Regions from separate parts of the Tatumella sp. JGM94 genome, predicted to be linked through region 4. Evidence: predicted binding sites of a transcription regulator. Region 4 holds the regulator's gene; each other region holds the start of a gene.
The links. Region 4 encodes PurR, which represses purine synthesis genes. Its sites were predicted from a motif close to CANGCAAACGTTTGCNTG; they were not measured.
Positions count from the first base shown of each region.

Region 1: purL (phosphoribosylformylglycinamidine synthase) is a predicted target of PurR. The motif match lies at 6,051-6,068, and genes of this name have one in related genera.
Region 2: pyrC (dihydroorotase) is a predicted target of PurR. The motif match lies at 3,229-3,246, and genes of this name have one in related genera.
Region 3: purT (formate-dependent phosphoribosylglycinamide formyltransferase) is a predicted target of PurR. The motif match lies at 6,073-6,090, and genes of this name have one in related genera.

Region 1 covers NZ_JAERJN010000018.1:36,045-43,865, forward strand. The annotation lists gene JK216_RS13225 (HAMP domain-containing sensor histidine kinase) at 1-1,430, opposite strand, end outside; gene purL (phosphoribosylformylglycinamidine synthase) at 2,070-5,960, opposite strand; gene mltF (membrane-bound lytic murein transglycosylase MltF) at 6,233-7,675, shown strand; gene tadA (tRNA adenosine(34) deaminase TadA) at 7,665-7,821, opposite strand, start outside.
Region 2 covers NZ_JAERJN010000014.1:63,961-71,781, forward strand. The annotation lists gene murJ (murein biosynthesis integral membrane protein MurJ) at 31-1,569, opposite strand; gene rimJ (ribosomal protein S5-alanine N-acetyltransferase) at 1,714-2,304, opposite strand; gene JK216_RS11570 (lipoprotein) at 2,581-3,144, shown strand; gene pyrC (dihydroorotase) at 3,267-4,313, shown strand; gene bssS (biofilm formation regulator BssS) at 4,759-5,013, shown strand; gene solA (N-methyl-L-tryptophan oxidase) at 5,120-6,238, shown strand; gene acpA (acid phosphatase) at 6,483-7,821, shown strand, end outside.
Region 3 covers NZ_JAERJN010000001.1:274,817-282,637, reverse strand. The annotation lists gene pyk (pyruvate kinase) at 1-29, opposite strand, end outside; gene zwf (glucose-6-phosphate dehydrogenase) at 590-2,065, shown strand; gene JK216_RS01325 (catecholate siderophore receptor Fiu) at 2,335-4,629, shown strand; gene purT (formate-dependent phosphoribosylglycinamide formyltransferase) at 4,849-6,027, opposite strand; gene JK216_RS01315 (prolyl oligopeptidase family serine peptidase) at 6,232-7,821, shown strand, end outside.
Region 4 covers NZ_JAERJN010000007.1:132,804-140,624, reverse strand. The annotation lists gene JK216_RS07250 (alkene reductase) at 89-1,207, shown strand; gene gloA (lactoylglutathione lyase) at 1,288-1,695, shown strand; gene rnt (ribonuclease T) at 1,811-2,494, shown strand; gene JK216_RS07235 (Grx4 family monothiol glutaredoxin) at 2,586-2,921, opposite strand; gene JK216_RS07230 (C40 family peptidase) at 3,279-4,076, shown strand; gene JK216_RS07225 (YnhF family membrane protein) at 4,366-4,455, opposite strand; gene purR (HTH-type transcriptional repressor PurR) at 4,728-5,753, shown strand; gene punR (DNA-binding transcriptional activator PunR) at 5,750-6,661, opposite strand; gene punC (purine nucleoside transporter PunC) at 6,767-7,821, shown strand, end outside.

The DNA of each region.
Region 1 (7,821 bases), on a different contig from region 4:
ATGATCGGCAATTGACGAGGGATCGATAATTCAATCCGGAAACGCACTTCAGCATCACCATTACTGACCAGTATCAGCTCCCCCTGCATACGCCGGATACAATCTCTGGCAATACTCAGCCCCAGCCCGCTGCCTTTTACCGGCCCGCGCCGCTGCCGGGCGCCCTGATAGAAAGGTTCGAAGATCATTTTCTGCTCATGTGCCGGTATCGGTGTTCCGCTATTAGACACATCTATCAGGATCCTGTCTCCGTCACGGCAACTGGAAAAAAGAATCTGCCCGCCAGGCCTCCCATAGTTTATGGCATTAGAATAGAGGTTATCCAGAGTGCGGGCCAGAAGTTGCCGATCGGCCAGACAAGATTGCTCCTGTAAAATCACCTGCGTATCAATATCACGGGCACTGGCTGGCAGGGCATGGGCAGTCACCACTTCATTAATAATATGTTGCAGATCAACGGGCGACATTAAACACCCGGCGTCCGCGGTGTGTCGGTTATAATCCAGTAATTGCTCAATTAGCGTCTGCAGGTGCAGGCTGCTCTGATCAAGGATAGCGACAATTTCCTGTTGATCCCTGTTCAGCGGGCCACTGATCTCCTCCGCCAGTAACGCGCTCCCTTCCCGTAAACTTGCCAGCGGCGTTTTCAGCTCATGGGAAAGATGACGTAAAAATTCATGACGCTGAGCCTCAAGCCAGGATAAACGTTCACTCAGCCAGACGATCCGCTGTCCGAGAGAGCGGATTTCGTCAGGCCCGCGAAAATCGGTCATTCCGTCTATTTCCCCGCCCTCTCCCAGCCGGTGGATCATTTTTTTCAGGTTTTTTATCGGCCCGATGATCATCCGGGTGAATAACCATATAAACCCGAGGCTGATCAAAAACAGTAACAATGCCTGCCAGCCAAAAAATGCGCCACGATCCGCAATTTCACGTTGCAGCTCTAAACCACGGGTAAAGACATTCTGCCGGGTTTCTTCAACCAGCTGACTGTTAGCAATAGAAAATGCAATCAGGTTATCTGACACGCTTTGCGGCGGATTGCCCTGCTCACAGTGAAGTGGCGTCAGGGCCGGTAATAATTGCTGAATTTTTTGTGTGGATTTAAGCCGTGGTAAACGCCGGAAGTGAGTCTGCAGCATTTGCCGGTAACGTATATATTGCTGCTGATACAGAGACTCAAGTGTCGGATCATTTAACACACAAAACTGCCGGTAATTACGTTCCAGTTCCAGGGCTGAGCGGGCCATCATTTCACTCAGACGGACATCCGTAAAGGTATTACGGTTGGTTTCTGCGGCCTGTTCACTGAGACTGGAAAAGCTTTCCCAGGCCTGCCATGCCAGCACAAGTAACGGTAACAATACCAACACAAAAGCCAGCAAAACTAACTGTCTGAGAGAACGGGGGACAAAAGACCAGCGCTTCACGGTGACCGCCATCGGGAAAATAAAGATGATGCTAGCCGGATTAAGCTCAGGAAGGAAGCAGACTGCGGGAAAAATCCACGCGGTAATGACAGGAATAAATGAAAAGCACCGGGAATCACTGTCCGGTGTAGTCTCCGGACCAGTGTCAGAAAGGTATAACGCCGGCCATACCGGCGTTAAGAAAAAGGCGGTGCCTTACTCAACGTTACGCCCGTAGCATGATAACGCAGTAAAACTGACGATTATCAAAAGTCGGACGGCAGGCACCTTGGGGCATCATTCAAAGTTTATGAGCGCTTGACCGCTTACGCAGGGCATCATAAAGAGCAGAATGAGCTGTACTGACTATAATGCAATAGCTGTGCCACATATTACAAGTGTTTTTATATCAGTAAGTTAATGGCATTACGGCCACGATATCATCTCAGGACAGGTCGGAATTGTCTCTGATCAGAGACATTTAAAGCAGGTTGATAAATAATATATATTTATCAAATAATTAAGTGTCACAATTCAGCGACAGTTTGCGAGGGGAAATGTCACCATAATGATACAGTCCCCCTCTGTGGCCAGCAGGAGGCAGATAAAAAAAGCACTCCGCAGAGTGCTTTTTGTACCACATTCACCGCAGGCTGATGATTAGCCCAGCTGTTTACGTGCATTACGGAAAATACGCATCCACGGGCTGTCTTCGCCCCACTGCTGCGGGTGCCAGGAGTTACTCACCGTACGGAACACCCGTTCCGGGTGAGGCATCATAATAGTGACGCGACCGGAGGTATTGGTTACCGCAGTCATCCCTTTCGGTGAACCATTCGGGTTAGCCGGATAATTTTCGGTGACATTGCCGTAGTTATCGACAAAACGCAGCGCAACCAGCCGCTGTGCTTCCAAATCATCCAGCTGTTGTTGATCACGCAGTTCGGCAAAACCTTCGCCATGAGATACGGCGATTGGCATACGCGAACCCGCCATTCCCGACAGTAATAATGACGGGCTGTCAGCCACTTCAACCATACTAAAACGTCCTTCAAACCGTTCAGACTGGTTACGCACAAAGCGTGGCCACAGGTCACTGCCGGGGATCAACTCACGCAAGTTAGACATCATCTGACAGCCGTTACATACCCCCAGAGCCAGTGTCTGGTCACGATGGAAAAACTGCTCGAAGTTCTCACGAACCCGCGGGTTAAACAGAATGGACTTCGCCCAGCCCTCACCCGCACCCAGCACATCACCATAAGAGAAACCGCCACAGGCGGCCAGTACATGGAAGTCATCCAGCCCGCGACGTCCGGCAAGTAAATCACTCATATGGACATCGACAGTATCAAAACCAGCGCGATGGAACGCCGCAGCCATTTCCACATGGGAGTTAACCCCCTGCTCACGTAAGACCGCCAGTTTAGGCCGGGCACCGGTAGCAATCATCGGGGCTGCAATATCTTCGGCCGGATCGAAACTCAGCGATACATTCAGGCCGGGATCCTTATCGTCCAGTTTAGTCTGGTGTTCCTGATCCGCGCAGTCCGGATTATCACGCAGCCGCTGCATCTGCCAGGTCGTTTCTGCCCACCAGCGACGCAGGACAGAACGTTTCTCCTGATAGACGACCTGCTGTGATGCACGTACCACAAAGTCGTCTCCGCACTGTGCACTGCCTAATACATGCAGGCAGTCACTCAGCCCATGCTGTGCAAATACTGCGTTCACCGCCGCAAGGTCAGCCGTATTGATCTGGATAACCGCACCCAGTTCCTCGGTAAACAGCGACGCCAGTGTATCCCGGCCAAGGGCGGTAATATCAACATCCACACCACAATGTCCGGTAAAGGCCATTTCTGCCAGCGTGACCAGTAAACCACCGTCAGAACGGTCATGGTAAGCCAGTAATTTCTGTTCACTCACCAGTTGCTGGATAGCAGCAAAGAAACCCGCCAGTTGCTGTGCATCACGGACATCCGCCGGGGTATCACCCAGCTGGCTGTAAACCTGAGCCAGTGCGGTCGCTCCCAGGGTATTGGCCCCTGCACCTAAGTCCACCAGTAATAGCAGATTATCTGACTGTGACTGCAACTCAGGGGTGACCGTATGGCGAACATCTTCAACCCTGGCAAACGCGGTAATTACCAGAGACAGAGGAGACGTCATTTCCCGCGGCTGATCGTTCTGCTGCCAACGGGTTTTCATCGACATTGAATCTTTACCGACCGGGATAGTCAGCCCCAGAGCCGGACACAGCTCTTCACCCACCGCTTTTACCGCCGCATATAAACCGGCATCTTCTCCCGGATGACCGGCAGCAGACATCCAGTTGGCCGACAGTTTAACGCGGGTCAGTTCACCAATGTCTGTCGCCGCCAGGTTAGTCAGTGCTTCCCCTACCGCCATGCGTGCCGATGCAGCAAAATCCAGCAACGCTACCGGCGCACGTTCACCAATCGCAAAAGCTTCACCATGATAACTGTCCAGGCTGGCTGTGGTGACGGCACAGTTTGCTACCGGGATCTGCCAGGGTCCGACCATCTGGTCACGTGCCACCATGCCGGTGACGGAACGGTCACCGATAGTGATAAGGAAGGTTTTTTCGGCAACACCTGGCAAGTGCATTACACGTTTTACCGCCTCAGCCAGAGAGATACCGTCGCGGCTAAGCGCCACCCCCTCGGCCTGCAGAGTCGTGACGTCGCGGGTCATTTTCGGGGTTTTGCCCAGCAGTACATCCAGCGGCATATCAATCGGCTGGTTAGCAAAATGTTCGTCTGTCAGAGTCAGATGCAGCTCTTCGGTTGCCTCACCAATAACTGCATAAGGTGCCCGTTCGCGTTTACACAGCTGTTCAAATAACGCAATTTTTTCCGGCGCAACCGCCAGGACATAACGTTCCTGGGACTCGTTACACCAGACTTCCAGCGGACTCATCCCCGGTTCATCACTCAGAATATCGCGCAGGTTAAAGCGTCCGCCACGGCCACCGTCGCTGACCAGCTCCGGCATTGCATTCGATAATCCGCCTGCACCGACATCATGAATAAACAGAATCGGGTTCTGTTCACCCAGTTGCCAGCAGCGGTCAATCACTTCCTGACAACGGCGTTCCATCTCAGGGTTATCTCGCTGCACAGAAGCAAAATCCAGATCAGCATCGGACTGACCTGACGCCATCGATGATGCTGCACCACCGCCCAGACCAATATTCATTGCCGGGCCGCCCAGAACTATCAGTTTAGCCCCGACGGTAATGTCACCTTTCTGCACGTGATCAGCGCGGATATTACCGATTCCGCCCGCCAGCATCACCGGCTTATGATAACCACGCAGCTCTTCACCATTGTGGCTGTTTACCTGCGCTTCGTAGGTACGAAAATATCCATTCAGTGCCGGACGGCCGAATTCATTATTAAATGCCGCCCCGCCCAGCGGGCCTTCCGTCATAATATCCAGCGCGCTGACAATCCGCTCCGGTTTACCGAAATCCTGTTCCCACGGCTGCTCAAAACCGGGGATCCTCAGGTTAGACACGGAGAAGCCGGTCAGACCCGCTTTAGGTTTAGCGCCGCGGCCGGTCGCACCTTCATCACGTATTTCCCCGCCCGACCCTGTCGCCGCTCCCGGCCACGGAGAGATCGCTGTCGGGTGGTTATGGGTTTCCACTTTCATCAGGATATGGGCTTCTTCCTGATGGTAATCATAGCGGCCCTGCTGATCATCCGCATAAAAACGACCCACGGTTGAACCTTCCATCACTGCCGCATTGTCTTTATAGGCAGAGAGCACATGCTCAGGATTTTTTTCGAAGGTATTTTTAATCATTTTAAACAGCGACTTTGGCTGTTTTTCACCGTCAATAATCCAGTCGGCGTTAAAGATTTTGTGACGGCAGTGCTCAGAGTTAGCCTGAGCAAACATATACAGCTCAATATCGTTCGGGTTACGTCCCAGCGCGGTAAAGGCTGCCAGCAGATAGTCAATTTCGTCTTCTGCCAGTGCCAGCCCGAGGGAGAGGTTTGCTTCCTGCAGCGCTTCACGCCCGTGTCCCAGAATATCCACCGCCTTTACCGGTTGTGGCTGATGATGAGCGAACAGTTGTTCAGCCTGAGACAGATCCGTGAATACGGTTTCCATCATCCGGTCATGGAGTAATACCCCCAGCCGGGCCCACTGAGCTTCTGTCAGGTTTTCTGCCTGAATATAGAAAGCCAGCCCGCGTTCCAGCCGCAACACTTTAGATAGTTCACAGTTATGTGCAATATCAGTCGCTTTCGAAGACCATGGCGATATGGTACCCGGCCGCGGGGTAACCAGTAATAAACGTCCGGCAGGTTCATGTTCTGCCAGCGAGGGACCGTATTTAAGAAGACGTTGGAGACGATTTTGCTCGTCCTGAGTCAGGGGTGAACTGACATCAGCAAAATGCACGTATTCGGCATAAATGTCACTCACCGGCAGATGAGCGTCGTGAAAGCTGGTCAACAGTTTGTTAATACGAAATGCCGACAGAGCGGGCGAACCACGCAAAATTTCCATCATTAAAGATCTCTCGTCTTCGAAACGCCGGGCGACGCTTCATTGGGCGCAACAGGGGGAAAACGGGGCGTATTATAAAGAATAAGGCCCCGTTACGAAACCGTTTGCGCGGATTTTATCTGGATAATTCACCGCCCAAAAAACAAACATTTCTTGCTATAAAAGTTGCTCTTTGCCTTTTTGTTGCTCAAAATGCTCTCCGCGTCGGGGTACTATTCCTGTGTTTAACATCCTGCCAAAAGGCTGAACCCGGCGCTGATTAATGAGATAATACTTTGAAATACTTAAAGTTTAATTATCTTTTGATCGGTCTTGTCACTCTATTACTGGCAATAGCTTTATGGCCTGCGATACCCTGGCATTCAGGTTCACAAGACACTCTGTCGCAAATAAAATCGCGCGGAGTATTACGTATCAGCACCATAAATTCGTCACTGACCTGGCAAAAGATAAATAAAGATCCTACGGGAATGGATTACGAACTGGCCAAACGCTTTGCAGACTATCTGGGCGTGAAGCTGGAGGTCACTGTACGCCCGAATATTGAAAGCCTGTTTGATGATCTGAACAATCACCAGGCGGATTTACTGGCTGCGGGTCTGGCCTGGGACAGCCACCGCCAGCAAAACTACCGTAGCGGACCGGCCTACTATACGACCACGCAACAACTGGTCTACCGCGTCGACCGGCCACGGCCTAAAAATCTGGGTGATCTGCGAGGTACACTGGCCGTGCCTTCAGAGTCAGCGTTTATTCCGACCCTTAAAGCGGCAAAAGCAGATCAATACCCGCAACTTGACTGGAGCATAGAGAAGAAACTCAGTCCTCAGGCAGTGCTGGAACAGGTAGCCTCAGGCAAACTGGACTATACCATCGGTGATTCGGCGACCATCGGTATGATGCAACGTATTCACCCGAAACTGGCTGTCGCGTTTGATGTCACCAGTGAGACTCCCGTGAACTGGTATATGGCAAAATCTGCTGATGATAGCCTGAATGCTGCCCTGCTTGATTTTTATAACCGTTTAAATGAAGAAGGTACTCTGGCGCGGCTGGATGAAAAATATTTTGGCCATACGGGAAGCTTTGACTATGTTGATACCCGGACATTTTTACGGGCGATTGACAGTACCCTGCCTTCCCTGCAGCCACTGTTCAAAAAATATGCCAGCCAGATAGACTGGCGTTTGCTGGCAGCGATTGCTTATCAGGAGTCACACTGGGATCCGCGGGCCACATCACCGACCGGCGTCCGGGGGATGATGATGCTCACCCGTAATACGGCCGACAGTCTGGAGGTCAGTGACCGGCTGGATGCTGCCGAAAGTATTCGCGGTGGCAGCCAGTATCTGCAAAATCTGATGGATAAAATGCCGGAAACTATCCCTTCAGATGAGCGTATCTGGTTCGCCCTGACTGCCTATAATATCGGTTATGCCCATATGATGGATGCCCGAAAACTCACCATGAAGCAGGGGGGCAATCCCGATAGCTGGGCCGATGTCAAAACCCGGTTACCGCTGCTGGCTCAGAAACGTTATTACAGCCAGACAACTTACGGCTTTGCCCGCGGCAATGAAGCCTATAATTACGTGGAAAATATCCGTAAATACAATATCAGCCTGGTCGGATACCTGCAGGAAATGCAGCAGAAACCGCCGGTTATGCCGGAATCCGATCCTATAACACCGGCTGAACCACAAATTGCTATGAACTAAGTGACTGATTTTCCCGCTGCGCCTGGCGCAGCGCTTTTTTTTGTGCACGACGCAGGCGGAAAAAATCACTTAACTGGCTGGCACATTCGTCAGCCAGTACCCCTCCGGTAACCTCTATCCGGTGATTCATCCCCGGGTGACCGGGC
Region 2 (7,821 bases), on a different contig from region 4:
TTTCCTGAGAGTCCGGCCGTGGCCCGCTGATCAGGTCACACTGCGCCGGGCGAAGTCTTTGACACGGAATCCCATTATCGCGAGGCTGCCAAAGTACACCAGCCCGCCGACGGCACAGACTCCGGTCAGCCGCAGGATCCGCCACACCATTTCGCCTTCCCCCCACGATGGCATGTATTGCAGCAGGGTATAGAGGACTGCCCCCATAATAACCACCGATAAAATCAGTCGGGAAAGAAAACCGGCCCAGCCCGGCTGTGGATGAAAAATTTTCTTTTTGCGTAATTGCCAGAATAACAGTCCGGCATTCAGACAGGCCGCCAGCCCGATGGATAAAGATAAACCGGCATGTTTCAGGGGACCAATAAATGCCAGATTCATCACCTGAGTCGATAACAGGGTGAAAATAGCAATTTTTACCGGTGTTTTAATATCCTGCCGGGAATAGAAGCCCGGAGCCAGCACCTTCACCACGATCAGTCCTACCAGCCCGACCGCATAAGCAACCAGCGCATGCTGAGTCATCAGGGCATCAAATGCCGTAAACTTACCATACTGGAACAGAGCTGAAGTCAATGGCCCGGCAAGGATACCTATTGCCACTGAACTGGGGATCGCCAGCAACAGGCACAGGCGCAGCCCCCAGTCCATCAGGTTGGAATATTCCTGGTGATTACCGCTGGCAAAACTGCGGGACAGTGACGGTAACAGAATCGTCCCCAGGGCAACCCCCAGCACTCCCGAAGGAAATTCCATCAGCCGGTCAGCGTAATACATCCAGGACACGGAGCCGGATACCAGAAATGAAGCAAAAATAGTATTGATAATCAGAGAGATCTGGCTGACGGAGACTCCGAGGATCGCCGGCCCCATCTGACGTAATACCCGCCATACCCCGGCATCGTGCAGATTGATCCGCGGTAATACCAGCATACCTATCTTACGTAAATGGGGCAGCTGATAACCCAGTTGCAGTACCCCGCCGACTACAACCGCCCAGGCCAGTGCCATCACATGAGGGTGAAACCAGGGGGCAGCAAACAGCGCAAAGCCGATCATGCTGACATTCAGCAAGGTCGGGGCAAAGGCCGGTACCGAAAAACGGTTCCAGGTATTGAGTACCGCACCAATCAGCGATGCCAGAGAGATCAGTAAGATATATGGAAAGGTTACCCGCAGTAACGCGGTGGTTAACGCAAATTTATCCGCCGTATCAGCAAAACCGGGGGCCGTAATATAAATGACCCACGGGGCTGCCAGCATCCCCAGGATTGTCACTACCGCCAGCACCAGTGTCAGTAAACCCGCGACATACGACACAAAAATACGTGAGGCCTCTTCACCCTGAGTATTTTTATACTCGGCCAGAATAGGCACAAAGGCCTGTGAAAATGCACCTTCGGCAAATATACGGCGCAACAGATTGGGAAGTTTAAACGCCACAAAAAAAGCATCGGTCGCCATCCCGGCACCAAATACCCGCGCCACAATGGCATCGCGGGCAAAACCCAGCACGCGGGAAAACAAGGTCATTGAACTGACCGCAGCCAGTGATTTAAGCAAATTCATAAGTGTTCAGACATCCTGCAATTTCGACATTTATAGCCCGGAACGGTGATCTGCTCCCCGGCCATTGGCACACAGTTTCTGTAGGCGGGCATAGTCTATCGGCGCTGGTAAAAATCACCAGCAGTGTTTGTTACAAGGCGTAATTCAGCAATACTTATCAGCACTGCCATCCTCACGAGTCAGTGCCGTCAGAACATGATCTTCCCAGACACCATTAATCAGCAGATATTGCCGTGCATACCCTTCTTTCTCAAAACCCAGCCGTGCCAGCAGATTTCCGCTGCGCTGATTCCGCGGCATATAATTGGCCATTATCCGGTGGATCTTATGTTGCCGCTGCATATAACGAATGGCCGCCTGTAACGCTTCCTGCATCAGCCCTTGCCCCTGCCATTTTTCCCCCAGCGAATAACCGAGATAGCAGGCATAAAAACAGCCGCGTACCACATTACTGAAATTGGCCACGCCCATTACTTCCTGTTCCGAGGGGTCCAGCAGAATAAAGTAATAGGCTGCCCCCTGACGCTGCTGCTCTGTCATCACCGATAACCGGGCCTGCCAGCCGGACGCCTGGAAATAGCTTTGATCACGGATAGGTTCCCACGGCATTAAGTAGGCACGGTTACCGGCATAATAGTCTGCCATTCGCCATGCATCGCGATCATTCACCAGCCGGACCACCATCCGGTCAGTCGTCAGACTCACGCGGGAAGATGCTGTACGGTATCCAAACATAAAGACTCCCTGACTAATGAACAGATTGTTCCGTGTCCGGTTTGCTCCGGACGGACTGCTGATTATGTTAATACCAGCGGCTTATTTATCCCATTAAAAACACACTTATTTTCTGCTGACTGTCGCGAAATCGTTGTCGCACACGGGTAATTTTCAGCCACTGTTGCCGGAAGTAACTGGCAGAGAAGGAGGCAGGGACACGGGATGACACCCGGCAGTAACTCAGGCAGAATACTCCCCGGCCCGCAAGGATCTTACCGGTAAGTTGAGGAATATATGCGTAAATTGTTTATCTGCCTGTCACTTTTATTCACTGCCCTGCTGCTCACAGGCTGTGACCACCTGACACAATACACCATCAGCGAGCAACAGGTGAACAACGCGCTGAAAAAACACGATAACTATCAGAAAGATATCGGGGTTAACGGGCTGGCCAGCGCGCATATTGTCCTGACTGACTTACAATCAGCTATCGGCAGGGAAGAACCGAATAAAATGACGCTCTCCGGCACTGCCGATATACAGTTACAATCACTGTTTGGTCAGCAGGACGCCCGGGTGAGCCTGAAAATGAAAGCACAGCCGGTCTTTGATCCACAACAGTCAGCTATCTACCTGCAGGATCTGCAAATCACCGACTCACAGGTCAGCCCGGATAAGCTCCGTTCTGTTGTCACTGCCCTGATGCCGGTTCTGAACCAGTCATTGCAGGAGTATTTTAAGAATCATCCGGCCTATGTGCTAAGTGCGGACCGCAGTACTGCCGAAGGGCTGGCAAAAAAACTGGCCAAAGGTCTGGAAGTGAAACCCGGCGAACTGGTGATTTCCCTGACCCGCTAACCGGCGACTGACTGCCAAAAATCAGCGCAAAAAACAAGTGCAATCCGGCCGCGGGGGCTTTATCCTTAGTCCCCGGTAAAAACCCCCGCAAACGTTTACTCTTTTACGCCGGAGCCTGATGCATGACTGTTCACCCAGATAAGATCACTTTACGCCGTCCCGATGACTGGCATATCCATTTACGTGACGATGAAATGCTGAACACCGTCCTGCCATATACCAGCGAGGTGTATGGCCGCGCAATAGTCATGCCAAACCTTGTCCCGCCGGTAACCACCGTCAGCGCAGCCATTGCTTACCGTGACCGTATCATGGCGGCCCGCCCTGCCGGGCATAGTTTTCAGCCACTGATGACCTGCTACCTGACCGACTCGCTGGATCCGGACGAAATCGAAACCGGTTTTCGCAATAAAGTATTCACTGCTGCCAAGCTGTATCCGGCACATGCCACCACCAACTCCAGCCACGGGGTCACCAGTATCGGACATATTGCCTCCGTGCTGGATCGTATGCAGTCGCTGGGGATGCCGCTGTTAATCCACGGCGAAGTGACCGACTCACATGTGGATATTTTCGACCGTGAAGCACGTTTTATTGAACAGGTATTAATCCCGCTGCGCAGCCAGTTCCCGGCCCTGCGGGTGGTGCTGGAACACATTACCACCAAAGATGCGGCTGACTATGTCAGTGCCGGTGATCAACACCTGGCAGCAACGATTACTCCGCAACATCTGATGTTTAACCGTAACCATATGCTGAGTGGCGGCATTCGCCCGCACCTGTACTGTCTGCCGATCCTGAAACGTAATATTCATCAGGAAGCGTTGCGTCAGGTGGTTGCCAGTGGTCATCCGCGCTTTTTCCTCGGCACTGATACGGCACCACACCTGCGCCACCGTAAAGAAAGCAGTTGCGGATGTGCGGGAGTCTTTAATGCCCCGAGTGCACTGTCGGCCTACGCTACCGTATTTGAAGAACTGGATGCACTGCAACATCTCGAAGCTTTCTGCTCCGTCAACGGGCCGCAGTTTTATGGGTTACCGGTCAACGAAGATACAGTGACCCTGCTACGCCAGCCATGGACGGTTCCTGAAACGATAGCTGCCGGAGATGATGTTATTGTTCCCTTCCTCGCCGGCCAGACACTGAACTGGACGGTAGCGCCCTGATCAGCCGTTGCCTTAGCAGAGATATTACTGTATACGTATACAGTAATATCTGCCTGCAGCCCCCTTACTGTGGACAGTCAGTCATGTTTCACTGCCACACAAGGTGGCAGTGAAACGGTGGTTAAGCGTTGATACGCCACCGGGTGTCGCCATCCGGTTTTTTTATTCGGCTTTACTGACCCGTAGCCTGTAGTAATCGCCTGCGACCCGGCCCGGCCCGGCAACAATATGGTGCAGGTCAACCCTGTACTCTTGCCGCGAGAGCCCTGTCAGGGGACACAGCCCGGTTTGAGCGGGCTGTTTTTCTGCCATCCCCCGCAATATTTTATTGCGTTTCTGCCAGTTTTCAGGATACATGTTATAATTATATTGCCTTGCAATTTTTTACACAGGCTGGAGCTAAACCTCAATATACACGTCGTTTCACGAGTAATCAGGGGGTTTTATGGATAGAGAGAAAGATGTCATTCAGACCCATTCACTGGTCGGCTGGGATATCAGCACCGTTGATGTCTATGATGCAATGATGATCCGCCTGCATTCATTATCGTCGATGCAACAGAAAGAAGAAGAAGCGGATATAGGACCGACCTACTGGCTGACCACTGATGTGGCGCGGCAGTTTATATCGATACTGGAAGCCGGTATTGCCAAAATAGAGTCAGCCGAAGACCGGCCCCTCCATCCGTTAAAACATTAGTCTCTGCTCCCTCGTCAGCAGGCACCCGACCGGGTGCCTTTATTTTTGCTATCATTCAGGGCTCTGTTATCCTGTTTATCCGCACTGTCTCAGGGGGTTAACGGGAATGATTTACGATTTAATAATTGCCGGCAGTGGCTCTGCCGGTGCAGCGGCCGGTTATTACGCCAGCCGTGCAGGACTGAATGTATTGATGATTGATGCTCACCATCCTCCCCATAAACAGGGGGCACACCATGGCACCAGCCGCCTGATCCGTTATGCCTATGGCGAAGGTGAAAAATATGTTCCCCTGCTGCTGCGCAGTAAGGCACTGTGGCAGGAATTTGAACAAACCGCCGGGGTTAAGCTGTTACATCCCTGTGGTGTATTAAATGCCGGTCCCCGCGGTTCGGGGTTTATGGAAAATATCAGGACCAGTGCACAACGCTGGTCACTGAATACAGAGACCCTGACTGCAAAGCAGGTACAGCAACGCTGGCCTGAAATTACCCTGCCTGAACACTTCTGTGCCGTTTACGAACAGGATGCCGGTTATCTTTCTGCCGAAAGTGCGGTAGAACACTGGATCCGGCTGGCGAGGGAACAGGGGTGCGGCCAGCTGTTTAATTGCCCCGTCACTGCCATCGGCCGGCAGGATGGTCTGCAAAAAGTCACCACTGCCGAAGGTGAGTACTTCGGGCGCAAGCTGCTGGTCAGTTCCGGCAGCACAGTGCAGACTCTGTTGCCCGGATTACCTGTCACCCCGATACGCAAAGTATTTTCCTGGTTTCAGGCTGACGGGCGCTATAGTGAAAACAACCATTTCCCGGGGTTCAGTATCGAACTGGACGACGGCAGCCAGTACTACGGATTTCCGGCACAGGACAATGCTCTGAAAGCCGGACGCCATGACGGCGGACAACCCTTATCCCTGAATCAGCCCCGCCCGCCCTTTGGCAGTATCGCCCGGGATGGCAGCGAGTGTTTCGCTTTTCTGCGCCAGTGTCTGAGTGGTGTGGGTGGCTGTCTGTATGGCGAGTCCTGCAGTTATGATATGTCGCCGGATGAAGATTTTATTATTGATACTCTGCCGGATACCCCGGATTGTCTGGTGATCACCGGGCTAAGCGGCCATGGCTTTAAGTTTTCTCCGGTGTTAGGCGAAATTGCCTGCCATTTTGCTACTCAGGGACAGTTACCCGACTCAGTAAAACCTTTTTCTCTGCAGCGCTTCACTGGCTGAGTGCGTTACCCTGCTGCCGCTCTGGCGCAGGGTAATTGTAACAAACCAATTCATTCCTGCGGCCCTGCGGGCTGTTTATTTTACCCTGCGCGGGTCTGTACCCCGGGCTGGCCCGGTTTCCCGGTCACGAAGGCTCTTTTCTGCCGGTACCTCCGCCAGTCTGTGGTTGTAATAATATTGTCATAACTGCCTTATAGGATTCTGGCTGCTTTTACCATGATGAATCTATTAAGGTTATGTGCAAATGAAGAAACCAGAAAATGAGAAGAATGACGCTACCGGACAGCAGCCTTCGGCGCAAAATACGCGTCCTGACAACCCGGCCCGCCGTCGCTTCCTCGCCGGAGCCTCGGTTATCGGCCTGAGTTCGGGGATACTGCCGCTGGCAGACGCAAAAACGCCATCTGCTCATCAGCCTGTAGCCTTAAATAAACTGCCTGAGAAACAGCAGGATCAATTGCTGAGAAAGCATGTCCGCAATATTGTTGTTATCTATGCAGAAAACCGCAGCTTTAATAATTTATTTGCCAATTTCCCTGGGGTAAAACATCCCCTTTCCGAACTGCACCCGCAACAGTATCAGCAGCGCGACCGCGATGGCACACTACTGAGCGAGTTTCCCCCGGTCTGGAAAGGACTGGTACCTGACGAACAAACCGTCAACCATACCCGTTACCAGGTCGCAGAAAATGCCCCGTATATGCAGCATCTGCCTAATAAACCCTTCGCGCTGAAGGGGCCCGATGGTGAAGCTCTGCCACAGGGTGTGATCACCCGCGATCTCTGGCATGTGTTCTATCAGAACCAGATGCAGATTAACGGCGGAAAAAACGATAAATTCGTCGCCTGGGCAGATTCAGGTGCCCTGACGATGGGCCATTACGGAGATGGTGCCTATAATATGCGCCTGTGGAATCTGGCCAGCGAATATACTCTCTGTGATAACTTTTTCCAGGGCGCTTTTGGCGGTTCATTCCTTAACCACCAGTATCTGGTCTGCGCCCGCCCGCCGTTTTATCCGGATGTCCACCAGTCACCGGCGAAAGATCAGGTCGCTACCCTGATGAGCGACGACCCGACCGATCCGCGTCTGAAACCAAAAGACAGCTCACCGGCCAGCGCATTACAGGGGATCCCTCAGTTCGGTCCCAGCCAGCTGACCCCCGATGGCTATGCGGTAAATACTATGCTGCCGCCGTACTGGCCATCAGGCAGCCGGGACAAAAATAATCCGGCACTGGCAGATCTTTCTTCACCTAAAACTCTGCCGGCACAGACACACCAGCATATCGGGGACCTGTTGTCGGATAAAGGTATTGACTGGGCCTGGTATTCAGGCGGCTGGCAGTTTGCCGTTGACGGTAAAAAAGACAGTGATACTTTTCCTGCCCGCCCTGATTTCCAGCTGCATCATCAGCCCCTGAACTACTTTGCTGATCTCGGCCCGCAACACCCTGAGCGACGGGCAAAACACCTGCGTGACGGCGGGCTGGGGGATACGGCTGCGACCAATAAATTTCTGGCAGATGTCGATGCCGGAAAATTACCACCGGTCACTTTCTATAAGCCACAGGGTAACCTGA
Region 3 (7,821 bases), on a different contig from region 4:
ATTTTGGTTCTTCTGAGACGTCTTGACATGAAGGACTCCGTTAACAAAAAAGCTGCGGAGTGATGTTCCGCAGCAGGATATTCGCCGGTATTCTAGCTGATTCGGGTTATTCGTTTCGAGCTAAACTGTTGTCATTTTGTTAAAGCAAGCGGTGTGTGAGCTGTTATTATCTCAACGCTATTTGATTAGCCGGTCTTTGATACGGTACAACTTATAGTGAATTAATTTTTTCTGTCATGCAGCCCCGCATACTGCCGGCGGACGGGCTAACCGGTCTGCGGACGAAAGCCAGCGGCTATTATTTCCAGAGGTGATAACCCGCGTTGCGGGACAGTAAAAACCGTCTGATAATGTTACTATCAGGCTTACGGATTAGCAGTGCTGGTGGTTGTACTATAAATAATATGACTGACATCCGGCCAGCCCGGGCCATTTAACGGCCTTAATCACAGAACACATTGAAACATCAGGGATTAAGCGCGTATTTACCTGGTGATATGAAAGAAGTACAGTGTAACGTAATTGAATAATGAAAGAGTCCGACAATGTCAGCAGACAGTGGCGGTAATTCTGCAACGAGGAGAATAAAATGTCGGTAACCCATCAGGCCCAGGCATGTGATCTGGTCATTTTCGGTGCCAAAGGCGATCTCGCCCGCCGCAAATTGTTGCCTTCCCTGTATCAACTGGAAAAGGCCGGACAGATCCATGAAGAGTCCCGCATTATTGGTGTCGGACGGGCGGAATGGGATAAAGCAGCCTATACCAAGGTTGTTCGTGAAGCCCTCGAAACCTTTATGAAAGAGAAAATCGATGAAGCGCTGTGGGAAAAACTCAGCAGCCGCCTCGATTTTTGTAATCTGGATGTAAACGACAGCGGCAGCTTCAGCCGTCTGGGCAAAATGCTCGACCAGAAAAAGCGGACCACCATTAACTATTTCGCCATGCCCCCGAATACATTCGGTGCTATCTGTAAAGGGCTGGGGCAGGCCAGGCTGAACGCTAAACCTGCGCGGGTGGTTATGGAGAAACCGTTAGGTACTTCTCTGGAAACATCCCGTGAGATTAATGACAGTGTCGGTGAGTACTTTGACGAAAGCCAGGTATTCCGTATTGACCATTATCTGGGGAAAGAAACGGTCCTTAATCTGCTGGCATTGCGCTTTGCTAACTCCATTTTCGTGAATAACTGGGATAACCGTACCATCGACCACGTGCAGATCACCGTGGCTGAAGAAGTCGGTATTGAAGGGCGCTGGGGCTATTTTGATAAAGCCGGTCAGATGCGCGATATGATCCAGAACCACCTGCTGCAGATCCTGACGATGATTGCGATGTCCCCGCCGTCAGATTTAAGCGCCGACAGTATTCGTGACGAGAAAGTCAAAGTTCTGCGTTCATTACGCCGTATTGACCAGACCAATGTCCGTGACAAAACGGTCCGCGGGCAGTATACCGCCGGCTTTGTTCAGGGCAAAAAAGTACCGGGTTATCTGGAAGAGGAAGGGGCGAATAAAACCAGCACTACCGAAACTTTTGTCTCTATCCGTGTGGATATCGATAACTGGCGCTGGGCTGGCGTACCTTTCTATCTGAGAACCGGTAAACGCTTACCGTCGAAATGTTCAGAAGTTGTGGTTTACTTTAAGAACCCTGAGCTAAACCTGTTTAAAGATTCCTACTCTGAGTTACCACAGAATAAGCTGACTATTCGTCTGCAACCGGATGAAGGGGTGGCAATTGAAATTCTGAACAAAGTGCCGGGCCTGGATCATAAACATAAACTGCAGACTACTGAACTGGACCTCAGTTTCTCTGAAACGTTTAATGAGTCTCATCTGGCGGATGCCTACGAACGACTGCTGCTGGAAACGATGCGCGGTATTCAGGCACTGTTTGTCCGCCGGGATGAAGTTGAGGCGGCCTGGACATGGGTTGACTCGATCATTAACGCCTGGGCAGCCGATGGCGATGGGGCTAAGCCATACCAGGCCGGTACATGGGGGCCTGTGGCTTCGGTTGCCATGATCACCCGCGATGGTCGTTCATGGAATGAATTTGAATAATATTTCCTGATTGTCGGAATCTGAACTGAAACGGCCTGCTTTGCAGGCCGTTTTTGATCGAACCACGGATTTACAGGGCTAACCGGCAACCGGTGATTTATCCGGGGGCAGGGCGAGTGCTTTCAGGCAATCAGTGTCCTGATTTTTATCTAAAAATTTCAGCCTGTCGTGAAAAGTTCCGTGTTGCGGCGATTTTATTTATGTCGTTAGTTAAGGAAATGAAAGTAAATGTAAATCAGGCCTTACATATTAATGTAATATTAATGAAAATGATTATCACAATCATTTCATGTAATTGCGGATCATCAGTGAACAGTAAAAAAAATATTTCACCTGCTTTTAAAACCCTCGGTACATTAAGTGTATTTGCCGGTCTTTGCGCGGCTTCTGGTGTTGCGCAGGCACAGGTTACCCCGGCAGCGACAGATTCCGCTGCGGCAGCGAAAACAGCGTCTGCAGCCGGCAGTAAAAAAGCGGCCGGTGACAATACTCTGGTCGTGACAGGCAGCAGCTTACCGTCACTCTACCTGCCATCCGGTCTTTCCGATCCTAAATTTACGGCACCGCTGGCTGATACCACCCGCACCGTGACCATTATTCCGGAAAAAGTATTGCAGGAACAGCAGGCGACCACACTGACAGAGGCCCTGAAAAATTCCCCTGGAGTCGGTGCATTCTTCTCTGGTGAGAATGGCAGCACCAATATGGGGGATGCCATTATGATGCGTGGTATTGATACTTCCGGCAGTATTTATAGCGATGGTATCCGTGATATCGGAAGTATCACCCGTGATACCTTTAATACCCAGAGTATTGAAGTGATTAAAGGGCCATCGGGCTCAGATTACGGACGTACTGCACCTTCCGGCTCGATTAATATGGTCAGTAAACAACCGGAGCTTTATACCGGGGTGGATGGATCTCTCGGCTATGGCAGTGCCTCTGAACGGCGGGCTACCCTGGATTATAACCAGATGCTGAGCGATACCGCGGCTTTCCGTGTTAATGTGATGGGTGATAAAGGCAATACAAAAGATCGCGACCATATTAACCACCAGAAATTCGGTATCGCGCCTTCACTGGCCTTCGGTTTAGGTACCAAAACCCGCTGGTATCTTGATTACTTCCATGAACAGCAAGACAACACTCCGGATGGCGGGGTGTATACGGTCGGCTTACCGGGCTACAGCAGTACCAACAGCATACTGAACAATTCCGGACCAGTATCACGCAGTACATTTTACGGTACCGATTCAGATTATGAACACGATATGATCGATACTTTCACCTCCCGGCTGGAGCACGACTTTAACGACCGCACAACGTTGCGAAATACCACCCGCTGGTCTGAAATTCGTCAGCGTTATCTGCTTTCTGCGGTGCTGGGCCGGACTATCACCGAAACTGACGGTAATGTTTATGGTTCACGCCTGATGAACTCAAGCAATACGGTCAATAAAATTCTGACTAACCAGACTAACCTGACGACAAAATTCGATACCTTCGGGATGCAACATAATATCAGCACCGGGCTGGAACTGACCCGGGAAGATTATGTTTCCTACCCTTACGCCTTTGCGGCGAACAGCGTTAACCTGCTGAATCCTGATGCGGATACGGCAGTCAGTTCTGCCACCGGTTATGGTTCAAAAGCCCGCACCAATACCCTCGGTGTTTATGCGTTTGACACTCTTAAGCTGACGCAGCGTATTGAGTTTAATGGCGGCTTGCGCCTCGACAGCTACAAAACACATTATACCGGGGACAGTGCCACCGGCCATACGGATCTCAGCCACTCAGGTAACCTGGTCAACTGGAAAGCCGGAGCTCTGTATCATCTGACCAAAGAAGGTAACCTGTACGTTAACTACGGTGTATCTCAGCAGCCTCCGGGCGGCACTGATTTCAAACTGACCAGCGACAGTACCGACAGGACGTCACGCAGCGGTGAAAACATTAACTTCAAACCAGAGCGTGCAGAAACATCAGAACTGGGCACCAAATGGTCGTTACTGAATAAAAAACTGTTACTCAGTGCTGCACTATTCAGAACCACGATTAAAAATGACGCGGAGCTGGATACAACTACTAATCAGTACCAGCAGATTGGTTCCAAACGGGTTCAGGGTTATGAACTGACTGCCGCAGGGGATATTACGGACAATATTCATCTGATGGCCGGTTATACATTGCAGAACACCCGTACCGACAAAACCTCGGCAACCAATGACGGCTCCAGCTATATTCCGTTCACCCCGCGTCATGCCTTTACCTCCTGGGCGACCTGGGATGTGACCGATGACGTGACAGTTGGTTTAGGTGCACGTTACACGGGCAGTATGCATAAAATTAAAGACGGTGCGTCAGGCACACCTTCATCGGTTGATCATTACTGGGTTGCCGACTCTATGGCGACGTGGCGGGTGAATCCGACCCTCGATTTACAGCTGAATGTCTACAATATGTTTAATAAAAAATATATTGCTGCACTTAACCGCAGTGGCTATCGCTATACGCCGGGCACACCACGTACCTGGATGCTGACCGCCAATGTGCATTTCTGACAACAGGTCTGAACACTGACCGTCGTTATTGAACGAAGAGACTGATCAACGCTGCCTGAGGGCAGCGTTTTTGATCCGTAACCTTCCGGATGTCCCGCTAACAGCAGTACTCAGCAAACATTTTCAGGCTAAAAGGAGAGACGACGGCAGTCGGGGGAGGTAAAGATGCTGACAATGATAAGTCCCCCGGGCTGCGGGGGACAGGCGGCAGTCGGTTAATTAACCACTGACTGATACTTTTTCTGCGGCTGCGATAGCGCGGGCAACCGCTTGTTCGGTGGTATCTCCGGTAGCTAAAGCCACACCCAGCCGGCGGCGGCCTTCAATGGCGGGTTTGCCAAATAAACGCAGCTGCAGACCGGCACCCAGTGCCTGGTCCGCATTCACAAAACGGATATCCCGGCTGTCCAGTTCCGGCAGGATAACCGCAGAAGCTGACGGGCCATACTGACGGATCCCGCCGATTGGTAAACCGAGGAAGGCACGGACATGCAGAGCAAATTCCGACAGGTCCTGTGAAATCAGGGTGACCATACCCGTATCATGGGGGCGTGGTGAGACTTCGCTGAAAATGATGTCATCGCCGCAGACAAACAGCTCGACGCCAAACAGCCCGAATCCTCCGAGGGCCCTGACAACTGACGCTGAGATTTGCTGAGCACGTTCCAGGGCCAGCGGGCTCATGGCCCGTGGCTGCCAGGATTCACGGTAATCACCGTCTTGCTGGCGATGGCCGATCGGCGCACAAAAATGAATACCATCCGCGGCATGGACCGTCAGCAGAGTGATCTCAAAATCGAAGTTAACCACGGCTTCAACAATCACCTTTCCGGCCCCTGCACGGCCACCTTGCTGGGCGTATTGCCAGGCTTGTTCCAGTTGGTCCGGGGTACGGATAAAGCTCTGACCTTTACCTGAAGAGCTCATCACCGGTTTAACGATACAGGGGAATCCGATGTCATGGGCGGCAGCAAAAAACGTCTCTTTACTGTCAGCGAAACGATAAGCTGAGGTTGGCAGTGCCAGTTCTTCTGCAGCCAGCCGGCGAATGCCCTCACGGTTCATGGTCAGTTTTGCTGCACGTGCAGTCGGCACCACATGCACACCTTGTTGTTCAAGCTCGAGTAATTTATCTGTAGCAATCGCTTCGATTTCCGGCACCACAAAATCAGGTTTTTCCCTGGCGATAACTTCTGCCAGCGCATCACCATCCAGCATATTGATCACATAGCTGCGGTGGGCCACATGCATCGCCGGAGCATCGGCGTAGCGGTCTACGGCGATCACTTCCACACCCAGCCGCTGACATTCCACAGCAACTTCTTTCCCCAGTTCACCTGAGCCTAATAACATGACACGTGTTGCTGACGGACGCAGTGCTGTTCCGAGAGTTACCATTCTTTTCACCCGTTGATTCCTGAACAAAAACTGCCGCACAGTATAAAGGAAAACGATTGCGCAGGCATTAGCAGGCGATTTCTTTTTTATAATGGTAAAGTCTGCTTCACAGACGGCAGGGCAGACGATGACAGGGTCAGATTCTTCCTTGCGGTGAACGTATTCCTCCGGCTGGCAGGTCTTAATTTTTTCAGGACAGAGACAATGACAATCCCAAAAGCAGCAAAACATCCCCATACAATGACACTGCATGGTGAAACCAGAACAGATAATTACTACTGGCTGAGGGATGATGAGCGTTCCCGTCCGGAAGTCCTTGACTATCTGCGTCAGGAAAATGATTACTGCCAGCAACAATTATCCGCGGTGAAAGACCTGGAAAAAAGGTTATACCAGGAAATGGTGGCCCGTATCCCGCCGAAAGATCATTCGGTCCCTTATCTGAAAAACGGTTTTCTCTATCAGCAGCGTTTTGCTGCCAGAGGAGAGTACCCGGCATGGTTCCGCGCCCGGCAAAACGGATCCGCAGATCCACAGTGGGAATGCCTGATTGACTGTAACAAAAGAGCAGAGCAGCATCCGTACTATAGTCTCGGAGCCCTGGATATCACCACGGATAATCGTCTGATGGCGGTCGCGGAAGATTTTTTATCACGGCGACAATATGAGATACGTCTGTACTCATTAGCGGATAACCACTGGTTTCCGGAAGTCCTGACCGGCGTTTCTCCTTCGCTGGTATGGGCGAATGATGGCAGAACTCTGTTCTATGTCCGTCAGGATCCGGATACTCTGTTGCCCTGGCAGGTCTGGCGACATATTGCGGGAACAGCGGTCGACCAGGACCAGCTGGTGTATCAGGAAAATGATGACAGCTTCTATGTCAGTCTGGGGAAAACCACCTCGGAAGACTTTATCGAAATTATTATCGACAGTACCACCAGCACCGAGGTCTGGCTGGTGAATGCCAGTGAGCCTCAGTCCGCGCCCGAATGTTTTTTGCCGCGGCGGGAAGATCATGAATATGATCTGGACCACTATCAGCAGCAGTTTTATATCCGATCCAACGCCGAAGGGATTAATTTCGGCCTGTACCGCACCGCAGAATCCCTGCCGGAAGAAAGGCACTGGCAGACGGTCATCCCCGTCAGAGAGCAGCGGGTACTGGAGGACTTTCAGGTATTCCGGGACTGGCTGGTGACGGAAGAGCGGGAAAACGGCCTGAGCTGTTTGTCTCAGTATCATCGTTTCCGTGATGAACAACGGCTGATCCGCTTTGATGATCCGACGTACGTGACCTGGCTGGGCTATAACCCGTCGCCGGACACTTCAGAATTACGTTACGGTTATTCATCCATGACCACCCCGGCAACCACCTTCCAGCTTGATCTGGACAGCGGTGAACGTCAGATTCTGAAGCAAAGCACGGTAAAAGGTTTCAGTGCCGGGAAATACCACAGTGAGTATTTATGGCTGACAATGGATGATGGCTGTGAGGTACCCGTATCCCTGGTCTACCGAAAAGACCTGTTCCGTCCGGCGGAAAATCCTTTATTGGTCTACGGTTACGGTGCGTATGGCAGCAGTATGGATGCAGACTTTAGCAGCAGTCGTCTCAGTCTGCTGGACAGAGGATTTGTCTATGCACTGGTGCATATTCGTGGTGGTGGCGAGCTGGGGCAGGCGTGGTACGACGGCGGACGGCTGGCAAATAAACAGCACAGCTTCAGTGACTTTATCCAGTCAACCCGCCAGTTACTGGCGCGGGGTTATGGTAACCCGCAACAATGCTAT
Region 4 (7,821 bases):
TGATACCCGTTACTGCTGATCATCTCTGATGCCGGCTCCGGACAGGCCGTTAATGCTGTAACCACACTTCATCCGCGGGGAGAATAAAATGACTGACAGTCCGCTTTTTACACCGTTAACCGTTGGCGCAATTACCGTACCCAACCGTATTTTTATGGCACCCCTGACCCGGCTGCGCAGTATTGAACCCGGCGATATTCCCACACCGCTGATGGCTGTTTATTATACACAGCGCGCTTCCGCCGGGCTGATCATTTCTGAAGCCACCCAGGTATCCTTTCAGGCAAAAGGTTATGCCGGCGCTCCCGGATTACATAGCGCCCCGCAAATTGCTGCCTGGTCTGACATTACCCGTCAGGTACATGCTGCTGAGGGACATATAGCAGTACAATTATGGCATACAGGACGTATTTCTCATTCGTCGCTACAGCCCGGCGGACGACCACCGCTGGCGCCTTCTGCACTGCCGGGCAATACCCGCACTTCCCTGAAAGATGCTGACGGTAATGTCTATCGGGAAAAAACATCACTGCCACGGGAAATGAGCCACAGTGATATTCAGCAAGTGATTGCAGATTTCCGTCAGGCCGCGGCCAATGCTGAGCAGGCCGGATTTGACCTGGCAGAGATCCATGCCGCCCATGGCTACCTGTTACATCAGTTCCTGTCGGCACAGTCCAATCAGCGGACCGACGAATATGGTGGCAGCCTGCAAAACCGTGCACGTCTGGTACTGGACATTGTCGATGCGATGGGAGAAGCCTGGGCAAAAGATCGGATTGCCATTCGCCTGTCCCCTGTCGGTGAGTTCCAGGCATTAGCCAACGGACCGGATGAAGAAGCCGAAGCCCTGTGGCTGATCAATGAACTGGCAAAACGGAAAGTCGCCTATCTGCATTTATCTGAGCCTGACTGGGCTGGCGGGGCACCTTACAGTGACGATTTTCGTCACAAAGTCCGTGCTGCATTCCCGGGGGTAATTATTGGCGCCGGTGCCTATACTAAACAAAAGGCAGAGGCGCTGATTAACCGCGGCCTTATTGATGCGGTTGCTTTTGGCCGGGACTATATTGCAAACCCTGATTTGCCAGAACGCCTGCAACAAAATGCACCACTGAATCCGCAGCATCCGGAGTCATTTTACGGCGGTTCTGCTCAGGGATACACCGATTACCCGTTTATGACCGATAAGCGGGCTTCACTGTAACGATTTCCCTGTTACACTAAAGACCGGTAAACTTTCCGGTCATTAATGTCTGATGACTGCACAGAAAAAAAGAGGATGATATGCGTCTGCTTCATACCATGCTGCGTGTCGGTGACTTACAACGCTCTGTAGATTTTTATACCCGGGTGCTGGGTATGCGTTTGTTACGTCAAAGTGAAAACACCGAGTACAAATATACGCTGGCTTTCCTCGGTTATACGGAAGAAAGTGAAGGTGCAGTTATTGAACTGACCTATAACTGGGGTGTTGACAGTTATGAACCTGGCAACGCTTATGGCCACATTGCTATCGAGGTCGAGGACGCGGCTGAAGCCTGTGAAAAAATCCGCCAGGGCGGAGGTAAAGTATCGCGTGAAGCCGGTCCGGTGAAAGGTGGTAATACGGTTATCGCTTTTGTCGAAGACCCGGACGGTTATAAAATCGAACTTATCGAGAAAAAATATGCAGGTCAGGGCCTGAGTCACTGATCATCAGTGTCTGCCTGCTACAGGCAGGCACTTTCTGCGGCCTCTGATAGCCGTCACTGTGCCATTGCTGTTTTTACGATACTACCCACTGCGCTTTTCGTCCAATGAGATACTGATGTCCGATATTTGTTCCCTGAATGCCCTGAACCAACGCTTTCGCGGTTTTTTTCCTGTGGTTATCGATGTCGAAACCGCCGGTTTCAATGCCGATACTGACGCATTGCTGGAAATAGCTGCGATTACCCTGAAAATGGATAGTGACGGCTGGTTACAGCCCGACCAGACACTGCACTTCAATGTTAACCCGTTTGAAGGTGCCCTGCTTCACCCTGAGGCTCTGGCATTTACCGGGATTAATCCTGATGACCCGCAACGTAACGGGGTAAGTGAGCATGATGCGTTACATGCTATTTTCAAAATGGTGCGTAAAGGGATGAAAGACAGTGACTGCGGACGGGCAGTGATTGTCGCCCACAATGCCCAGTTTGATCAAAGCTTTGTTATGGCGGCAGCCCGGCGCAGTAATCTGAAACGCAATCCTTTCCATCCGTTTGCCACTTTCGATACCGCAGCGCTCAGCGGACTGGTTCTCGGACAGACCGTACTTGCCAAAGCCTGTAAGGCCGCAGGTATGGAGTTTGACAGTCATCAGGCACACTCAGCCCTGTATGATACGCAACAGACAGCAACCCTGTTTTGTGAACTGGTTAACCGCTGGAAAAGGCTGGGAGGATGGCCATTAGCGACTGATACTGATGCTGATGCTGAAAAAACACAGCACAGTTCACCGGTGTTGTAGATCTGACAGAGAACAGGCTGCCGCTTTCAGTTAGCAGCTGAAAAAATGCCCGCATCGGCCGGCGGGCATCGTTTTCAGTCACATCCGCGGTTTATTCCGCTGCAGGATATTTTTCAGCCGTTTCGTTAATCAGCTGTTGCAGTTCACCACGCTGATACATCTCGATAATAATATCACAACCACCGACTAATTCACCGTCCACCCATAATTGCGGAAAGGTTGGCCAGTTAGCATATTTCGGTAATTCGGCACGGATATCAGGATTCTGCAAAATGTCCACATAGGCAAAACGCTGGCCACAGGCAGAAAGCGCCTGCACCGCCTGGGCTGAAAAACCACAACTTGGCAGTTTTGGTGAACCTTTCATGTACAGCAGAATCGGGTTTTCTGAAATCTGCGTCTGAATTTTTTCAAGAGTGCTCATCATACTTCCTTCGGGACAAAACGACATGTCCGGTTATTGTAACGATATCAACCCGCGGGTGAAAACGACATTTTTCATCTTCCGTCGAAAAGATAATATCAGCGCCTTCAGGGTTAAATGATCTCTGTTGGGTAAAAACACGGATACCCGCGGTAAAAATACCGGTAAAAAGATGACTTAATTAACTGTTTACGCTCATTTTTACACCAAAAAACTTCTCGTAACAGATTACGGCAAAAAGACCTTAACATTTTATAAAAATCTGGATTAGAATGATTTTGGGGCTGGCTGAAAAGTCAGATGTTATTTTTTTAATCTTGTCCGCTTTTTTTCAGGACATTAACCTGTAACCTGACAACTATGCGTTTACTGACCACGCTTTTTATTCTGGCTGTAGCACAGCTTTTTTTTAATGTCGCAGAGGCTTCGCCACGTACTGCAATAAATGCTTCATTTCATAAATCAGCCAAAAAAGCGGTAACAGAAGATGCCCGCCGAAAAAGAAAACCACTGAAAACAGCCAGTACACGCCACAGAACCCGACAGCCCCTTATCCACCGGGTTAAGCATCTGACCAGCCCGCGTAAAGTCAGAGAGAGCCGCCCGAAAAAAGAATCACGTCGTATTGCGTTACATCGCACACCGGCACTCAGAAAATACGGTCACCAGCGCCAGATAGCCAAAAGGACCGCCGGCCGCCCTTCCGCGAAACTGGCTTCTATCCGCATGAGTAAACTGCACCGTGAACGCTATCAGAAAGCGCGTGCCATTGTGATGGTTAAATTAATGGATCAGTTAGGCAAGCCGTACCAGTGGGGCGGTTCCTCACCCCATACGGGCTTTGACTGCAGCGGGCTGGTTTATTATGCCTATAAAGACCTGGTAAACTTCAGAATTCCCCGTACTGCCAATGAAATGTACCATCTGCGTGATGCTGCACCGGTTAAACGCAACGATCTTGAGAAAGGTGATCTGGTATTCTTCCGTATCCACCGTGGCGGTGCGGCTGATCATGTGGGCGTTTATCTGGGCAATGGGAAATTCATTCAGTCACCACGCACCGGCAAGGATATCCAGATCAGCGCACTGAGTAACGAGTACTGGCAACAGCATTATATTGGTGCACGGCGGGTCGTAACCCCGAGCACAGTCCGCTAGTCTCCGCCCAGAGACTGAAAATCCCCCCCTGAATATCGCAGCACCGGTATTCAGGGGGGGATTTATGTCCGCTAACGCGGTGATTCCGTCAGGATCAGTAATACATAATATCTGAATAAATACACTTCCCTTAATACTGTAAAAAAATTCGTGCCCCGTAAAATAAAAAGCCGATACCCGCAACACGCCGGGTATCGGCTTCTCTGTCAGTAATGCTGCTTGCTACCCTTACTTTCCGGCTTTATACGTGCCTTTAGCGGGTAAACAGCCCTCTGCCGGTGCGAATACATTAATGCAGTATTGCGGTGAAACTGAACGTCGCAATCATCAGTAATGCAACGATAGTGGTGGTCAGCGCCAGCTTTAAATCCGTATCCATGACAGCTCCTATAGACACATAAAGTACAGGGTAATTATTATATTCCCACACTACTGCGCAAAAATCTCGTTTTATTCGCACAGCCTTGTTAGAATTACCGCTCTTTGTTGCGCAACCTTCCCTGTTTCCCCTTGTAAGGCACAGGCTTTTTTTACAGGTAATCCTTTACGGCCCCTCCTGGCAGCATCATTAGCGGCCTGATAAAACTGTAAAAACGCAAACGATTAACACACTTAAAATCAATAATTTAAAACACCAGGAGTTCTCAAGGAATGGCAACAATTAAAGATGTGGCGAAACGCGCCGGAGTCTCTACCACCACCGTTTCTCATGTCATTAATCAGACCCGTTTTGTTGCGGAAACGACCCGCAAAGCGGTTTGGGAAGCGATTAAAGAGTTGCATTACTCTCCCAGTGCCGTCGCCAGAAGTCTGAAGGTGAATAACACTAAGACGCTTGGTCTGCTGTCGACGTCTCTCGAAGCACCTTATTTCGCCGAGATTGTGGAAGCTATCGAAAAAAAATGTTTCGAACATGGCTATACCCTGATTCTGGGCAATGCGCATAACGACTTGCAGAAACAACGCGCTTATTTATCGATGATGGCGCGCAAACGTGTCGACGGGCTGCTGGTATTGTGTGCCGAATATCCACAGGAGTTGCTGGATATGCTGGAGGAGAACCGTAATATCCCAATGGTCGTTATGGACTGGGGAATGTCCCGTGGTGATTTTACTGATACCGTACTGGACAATGCTTTCCGTGGCGGTTACATGGCTGGCCGTTATCTGATTGAGCGCGGGCACCGTGATATCGGTTGTATTCCCGGCCAGATGGAGCGTAATACGGGAGGCGGCAGGCTGGCAGGATTTCTTAAAGCACTGGAGGAGGCAGGTATTACCCATTGTGAAGAATGGACTGTGCAGGGAGACTTTGAACCCGAATCCGGTTACCTGGCAATGCAAAAAATACTCGCTCAGCCGCGATTACCCACGGCGGTATTCTGTGGCGGCGATATTATGGCGATGGGGGCAATTTGTGCTGCCGATGAACAGGGCCTGCGTGTGCCACAGGATATATCGATCATTGGTTACGATAACGTGCGCAACGCGCGGTATTTTACCCCTGCCCTGACCACTATTCACCAGCCGAAAAGTGAGCTGGGCGAGAAAGCGCTGGATATGCTGCTGGATCGTATTGTGAATAAACGCGAAGAGCCGCAAACCATAGAAGTATACCCGTCACTGATTGAAAGACGATCGGTGGCCGATGGTCCGTTCCACGATTACCGTCGTTAACTACCGGTTTCACTCAGCCATTCCTGGTTAAGTGTCTGCGTATCACCAAGGTACTCAAGGAGCCAGCGTAATGCCGGAGAGCTTCTCTCTTCCGCCCAGCTGACGCAGCAGGGGCTTTCCGGAAACGGTGACGGCAGAGGAAGTTCCCTGACTTCTCCGACGTCCAGCAGTGGTCTGGCGAGATGCCCCGGTACCATAGCAACACATAATCCTGCCCTGACACAATCCAGCCCCGTTTGCCAGTCCGGTACCGTCATCCGCTGCTGGTTATCCAGGGTCCAGGTAATGCGGCGCGGTAATTCCCTTGAGGTGTCTTCCAACAGTAATGATGGCCATGCCCGTAATTGTTCCTCGCGCGGCCGGGCTTCAGCCGCCAGAGGGTGCCCGGCGCTGACAATACACCGCCAGTTAAGTCGTCCCATATCACGGAATGCAAAACGCCCGGTGACAGGGATCGCCTGGGTCGCTCCGATAGCCATATCCACCCGTCCTCCGGCCAGTGCATCCCAGACACCGTTAAAAACTTCTTCGCTGACGTGCAATTCTATATCCGGAAAGTGCCGGTAAAAATCGATAATCAACTGCTGCATTCTGCCCCGCCTGACGACACAGTCCACCGCAATACTTACCTGCCCGCGCCAGCCGTTCGCCAGTTGCTGGCATTGGCGCCGGGTTTCCTGCATTTTTTTGATAATCCCCCGGCATTCACGAACATAGTGCTCACCGGCGGCAGTCAGCACCACATCACGGTGCTGGCGATCAAACAATTGCACTGCCAGCCAGTCTTCCTGCTGTTTTACTGTATAACTTATTGCCGAGGGTACCCGGTGCAGTTCACGTGCCGCGGCACTGAAACTGCCATTCCTTGCGACGGCATCTATCACTTCCAGGGAATATTCAGACCACATGATTACCTTTCAATTTTTTTCACAGATAATTGCAAATATTAACGGTTCACAACTCTCTGTGCACCCTTTTAAACTCTGTGCCAATTTTTGTGATAAGGAACAGTAATGCGGCATCCGATATTTTTTTTAGTTTATCTGTCATTACTCAGCATGCTGGGTTTTCTGGCTACAGATATGTACCTGCCAGCTTTCGGTGCAATCAAACAGGACCTCGCGACCAATGCCGGGATAATCAGCGCCAGTCTGAGTCTGTTCCTGGCCGGATTTGCCTGTGCGCAGTTATTCTGGGGCCCCCTGTCTGACAGAATAGGCAGAAAACCGGTACTGATCTGCGGACTGGCTGTTTTTGCCGCCGGATGCCTGGCGATGTTATGGGTACGCTCAGCGGAAGTATTACTGGGGTTGCGTTTTATTCAGGCCCTCGGGGTCTGTGCCGCGGCAGTCAGCTGGCAGTCGCTGGTGGTTGACTATTATCCCGCCTCAGGTCGTCAGAAGATTTTTGCCACAGTTATGCCCATGGTTGCCTTATCTCCGGCCCTCGCCCCGCTGCTGGGCTCATGGTTGCTGGCCCATTATCACTGGCGTTCAATATTTTTGCTACTTATGCTGCTTACCCTGTGGCTGATAATTTGTACGCTGCGTCTCCCTGCGGTTCCGGCCACTGAACAGCCGCCTGCTGCGCGACAGCCTGAACCGGTTTCCTTCCGCCGACTGCTGGCCAGCCGCGGTTACAGTGGTAATGTGCTTATTTATGCCGCCTGCTCTGCCAGTTTTTTTGCCTGGCTGACCGGTTCACCTTTTATCCTGAGTGATCTCGGACTGTCACCGGCTGATATCGGTCTGAGTTATATTCCTCAGACACTGACTTTTCTGATAGGCGGGTTTGGCTGTCGTGCGCTGCTGAATCATTTCAGTGGCCGGCAACTGCTGCCCTGGCTGCTTGCCCTCTATTCCCTGAGTATTATCACTGTGACGCTGGTCAGTTTTTTTACCTCTCCGGGCCTGCTGACGTTACTGTTACCTTTCTGTGGTATGGCAATGGCTAATGGTGCGATTTATCCGATAGTGGTGTCGGCCGCTTTACAGATTTTCCCGACCGCCAGTGGTAAAGCCGCTGCGCTGCAAAATGCGCTGCAATTGGGACTGTGTTTCCTGTTCAG